2 regions of the Pelosinus sp. IPA-1 genome follow, and region 1 is predicted to be linked to the other one. Evidence: riboswitches for the same ligand, from Rfam matches in the RefSeq annotation. Region 1 holds a riboswitch; the other holds the start of a gene.

Region 1 (2,469 bases):
GTTCCACCAAATAACAACGGAATCTGGTATCTTTGAAAGGCGTCGTCGAACTCAAATGTTAAGTTGGGTGCAGTCTATGGTCCAAGAATATTTGCAGGCTTTATTTATCAATCATCCTGAGGTCATCAATAAGAAACCTCAAATTGAGCAGAATGTTATCGACGGGAAAATTTCTGCCACCATGGCAGTGAAGAAACTAATTGATATATTTGAAGGGGAAAAGAGATAAGAATACCAGATACACCGATCATATTCGGTCATACATGTATACATAATAATATGGATTGACATGTTTATCCAAAAATGGTATTATTTTGGCGTTGACAAAGAAAATCAAAGAAAGGTGTAATAGGTAAAAATTCATTAAAATTAAATAGGTACAGGTGCCCGTAAGGGCTTAATAGAAAAGTCCGGTGTAATACCGGCGCGGTCCCGCCACTGTAATGGGGAGTAAGTCCAAGATATGCCACTGAGACGTAATTGTTTTGGGAAGGTTTGGAGGAACTATGATCCAGAGCCAGGAGAACTGCCTGTACAACAATCACCGTTTTACCTGCGAAAGATGGGGAGGGGATTTTGGTTGTCGTTTTTTGCATTTTTATTCCGGAAGTTTTGCTGGATAATACAAGAAGCCTCTCTGGGTGGTGTCATCACAGGGGGGCTTCTTTTTATTTGACAGATTGTGCTTGCACAGAACAAAATCTTGCATAGCTTAGTGCTTTTGGTTCTTAGGAGGTACAAGCTTCAATATAGGCGGTTTATGACAGATTTTATCATAGATAATCCAGGAAAGAATAGAGAAATAGGATTGGTAATTGTGAGCAAATACGGGTGCAGGTGCCCTTTCAGAGGGCTCAATAGGGAAGTCCGGTGAAAAGCCGGCGCGGTTCGCCACTGTAATACGGAATCAGCCCTGACTGGCCACTGGCAGGAGATAAACTTGCCGGGAAGGCTGGGCTGGTGATGAAGTAGAGCTAGGAGAACTGCCTGTACTGACATCCTCGCTTGACCTGCGATTAACAGGGAGAGGATTAGGAAGCTACCAAGAATCAAAGGAAATAACAACAGAATACTGGGATAGGTGCCCTTCGGGGCTTAATAGGGAAGACCGGTGTAATGCCGGCACGGTCCCGCCACTGTAATGGGGAGTAATTTCGCAAAATGCCACTGGAGCTTAGGCTTTGGGAAGGCGCGAAAAAGCATTGATCCGAAGTCAGGAGAACTGCCTATCTAACGATCGCCATTTTACCTGCGAGTGACGGGGAGGAGATTACGTAAAGATTGCCGGAGAAAAAATGCTCTGGCAACATGGCGTAAGCACTCCCAAAATGGGAGTTTTTTTTATTGCTATTATTTTATATCAGCAACAGAATTGCTGGATGAATAAGAACATCCAGCAATTCTGCAAGAAGTAAAGAAAGTAACAAAGGAATGATATGTTTTGAACCATGTATATAGAATCATCTGGAATCGCGCCCGCTCCTGTTGGCAGGTCGTATCCGAATTGACAAAAAGTAATGGGAAAATGAAATCCAGTCGCCGCCGCGCCCGCCGGGACAGCGTACTTGCAGAAATAAGTTCCATACAGTCTTTCGCCAACATCCAGACTGGAGGATATAAGAAACTGTCTTTAGCGATGACGGTAATGCTTGGTGGATCGCTGGGAGCACTGCCCCCTATGGACTCAACCAATGTTGTTTACGCCGCCGAGGGGGAGACAACCGCCAGCGGGCTTTTAAGCTACAATGCTGGGGTGCATTCCTCTAATAACATATTTTCGGATTGGCAGGCTGGGACGGTAAATCAGGCTGGGAATTCGTATAATACCGTAGTTTTAGATTCGTCGTCCTCTCCTAGATTAGTTAATCCTGTCAATGGGGCGGCACTAGTATTTAATGCGAATTCATTTAAGACAATAGTAAACTATTATAATAGTTCAGCCGGTGGATCAAACAACTATGATACGATCATCGCCGTAATCCAGGTGCCTGATCCGGCCAATCCAGGATCAACAATTCCCAAAACCTATACGATTGCCCAGAAAGACAACAGCGGCAAATTGGTGTCTCTCCTCAACTATAGTGACCTTACCAGTCCAGCTTTAACTGGAAGTAATGTTGCTAACGACTATTGGAAGTTGCCGGAGATAGCACAACAAATCTATCAAGCTCAACAAGCTGCTCAAAGTAGCGACCCAGCCATAAAAGCTGCAGCAGAGGCTAAGTTGATACAATTGATCAGCAATGGTTTGCCCCATCTTTATGCGGCCCAGGGTAATGACTGGCAGAGTGGAACACTATTGACAGTAGGTACTTCTTTGAAACCTGTTAATTTTACGTCATGGCCGATAACACTTCCTTCCAGCCCTTCGGATCCAAATTATTCTTATTCCTATCAAAGTCGCATTGTGGGAGAGAGCGGTGTATGGCGCCCCATGGATCGTCTGGAAAGCACCAGTGCTATTGTCGG
Region 2 (2,469 bases), 110 kb from region 1:
ATTTTAGACATTGAACCGATGATGCTGCCGATAGCGATATTTGTAATGCCGATCATAGGTAGAACTGCTGTTGTCGTGGCGATTACTCTATACCCCTATGCTAGGGCTGATGGACTAGGTAAAGGACTTAGTCAATGCGAACATAAAAATACTCTTTATATAGCAGGTCTAATAGCAATGTTATTATTAGTTCCTTTCGGTAAACTTGTCTTACTTAGTAGTGGGGTAGCAATTGCCTTTGCCATCCTTGTTGCTGAATACGTCAATAAACGTTTAGGTGGCTTAACAGGTGATGTATATGGGGCAGTTGTTGAACTGACAGAACTTGTGGCTCTAGTAGTATTTCTTTTTTAGTTTTTATAATAGTTATAACTTTCGTTGTGTTATTGAACAATCTAATACCCATAGAATATACTTTCTGTAAAGGGAAGAATTTTAAAGTAAGGAAGGGGTGAGGCGTTGACTAAAGTAATATACGTTAGACATGGTCAAACTTCTTGGAATAAGGCAAAAAAGTACCAAGGGCATAGTGACATTCCCTTAAATGAAAAAGGATTAGAACAAGCCCAACTGGTGGGAAAACGGCTTGCTAAGGAAAATATAAGTGCAGTTTATAGTAGTGATTTATCCCGTGCATCTCAGACGGCGAATATCATCGCTCGGTATCATAATTTGCAAGGGATAAAGATAAAAGGATTTCGCGAAATAAACTTTGGCTTGTGGGAAGGGTGTACCTATGCTGAAATTATGGCACTTTGGCCTGATTCTTTAACAAGTATGTATTCTTCCCGAGGAGCAATTAATGCGCCAGAAGGAGAAAGCTTTATAGATCTGAAACGGAGGGCGAAGGGTGCTTTAAACCAATGTATTAAGGCACATGAAGAGGAAACGATTGTGATTGTATCTCATGGGGGCACAATGAGAGTATTGCTTTGTGATGCATTGCAGCTAAGTCTAGATAAGATGTGGTCTATCCGTCAAGATAGCACAGGAATTAATATCATTGAATACTTTAGTAACCAGCCAATTCTTTCCTTGGTCAACGATACTTGCCATTTAAAATAGAGTGCATGGGACATTTTTTACCATCTACCCTACTATCTTGCTAACATACTTCTTACACATAGGAGAACAAGTTTCATTGTAGAACTACTGTGACAACTGAATAAAATGCCACCAAACAGGTGCCTCTTACGTAAAGAGGAGAATAGGGAAGTTCGAAAGGATTGTAAAAGATCCTTAAACGACGCGGTCGCGCCACTGTAATCGGGGAGATACTCTTACATATGCCACCAGGAAACTGGGAAGGCGTAAGGTTTTATGATCCGTAAGCCAGGAGACCTGCCTGTTATGGCTGTCATTTACCTCCGCGTAAGGGGTAATGCCAGAAGGATGGGATTTTTTATAAAATACCTAGCCTTTTGGGCTAGGTATTTTTATATTTAAGAATGATATGAAATAAAGGAGGAGTAAAAATGGATTTGGAAAAAAAGGTCGATGAGTTGCTGAACGGAGCAGCAAAACCTCGAGAAAGCTTGGGCCTACTAGAAAAATATTTAAAAAAAATCATCTTGTCTTGGGGAAAGATCAATCCGGAAATGAAGCCTCATCATATAATCTTTGCAGCAGATAACGGTGTGGTCGAAGAGGGGACTGCTAATGACCCGATCGAGATTACTTATTTGCAAACGAAAAATATGGCAGCAGGTCATGCTACGATCAGTTGTTTTTGTCGGCACAATCAAATACCATATAGCGTAGTTGATATTGGAATTAATAATAAATTAGAAGCTGGTATTAATCGTAAAGTTGCCTTAGGTACTAAAAACTTTATGAAAGAAGAAGCTATGAGTCAGGCTGAATTTGAACAAGCTTGGAATGTGGGCAAAGACATGGTTAGCCATTTGGTTGAGGAAGGTTATAACCTAATCTCTTTTGGTGAAATGGGAATTGGTAATACAACAACCTCATCAGCAGTGCTTCATGCTTTAACGGGAATGTTACCCGAATTTGTGGTCGGTTATGGGGCTGCCTTAAATGATAATGAATTATTAAAAAGAAAACGGAATGTGGTTGCAAAAGGGGTAGAGCGTCATAAAGCCCAGATGAATACTGTAAAAGATATTTTACGTTGTGTAGGGGGATTTGATATTGTTGCCATCTGTTCTGGTATGTTAGAGTGCGCAGGACTAAGGACACCCTTTGTAATAGATGGATTTATAACAGCAGTTGCCTATGCTTGTGCAGCGCGCATCGATGGTACGATTGAAAAACATGCGATTCCATCCCATATGTCAAAGGAGCCTGGGATGGCCTATTCGCTAATGTTGGGAAATATTCTAGCAGAGGATGTATTAATCCGGGCAAATATGGCATTAGGAGAAGGAACAGGTGCTGTTCTTATGGTTTCTATGTTAAAGACAATGTCTTACACAATTCATAATATGGCAAGAATGTCTGATTTTGTGT

What was found. Region 1 has a riboswitch for cobalamin ahead of QSJ81_RS01560 (TonB-dependent receptor domain-containing protein). Riboswitches for the same ligand answer to the same signal wherever they lie in the genome.
Region 2: linked by a shared signal. The riboswitch ahead of QSJ81_RS02020 (nicotinate-nucleotide--dimethylbenzimidazole phosphoribosyltransferase) and the one ahead of QSJ81_RS01560 (TonB-dependent receptor domain-containing protein) in region 1 are both predicted to bind cobalamin.

The regions. Positions count from the first base shown of each region.
Region 1 covers NZ_BSVC01000001.1:356,418-358,886, forward strand. The annotation lists gene meaB (methylmalonyl Co-A mutase-associated GTPase MeaB) at 1-229, shown strand, start outside; cobalamin riboswitch at 365-548, shown strand; cobalamin riboswitch at 819-1,005, shown strand; cobalamin riboswitch at 1,063-1,244, shown strand; gene QSJ81_RS01560 (TonB-dependent receptor domain-containing protein) at 1,442-2,469, shown strand, end outside.
Region 2 covers NZ_BSVC01000001.1:464,182-466,650, forward strand. The annotation lists gene cobS (adenosylcobinamide-GDP ribazoletransferase) at 1-354, shown strand, start outside; gene cobC (alpha-ribazole phosphatase) at 460-1,065, shown strand; cobalamin riboswitch at 1,166-1,363, shown strand; gene QSJ81_RS02020 (nicotinate-nucleotide--dimethylbenzimidazole phosphoribosyltransferase) at 1,476-2,469, shown strand, end outside.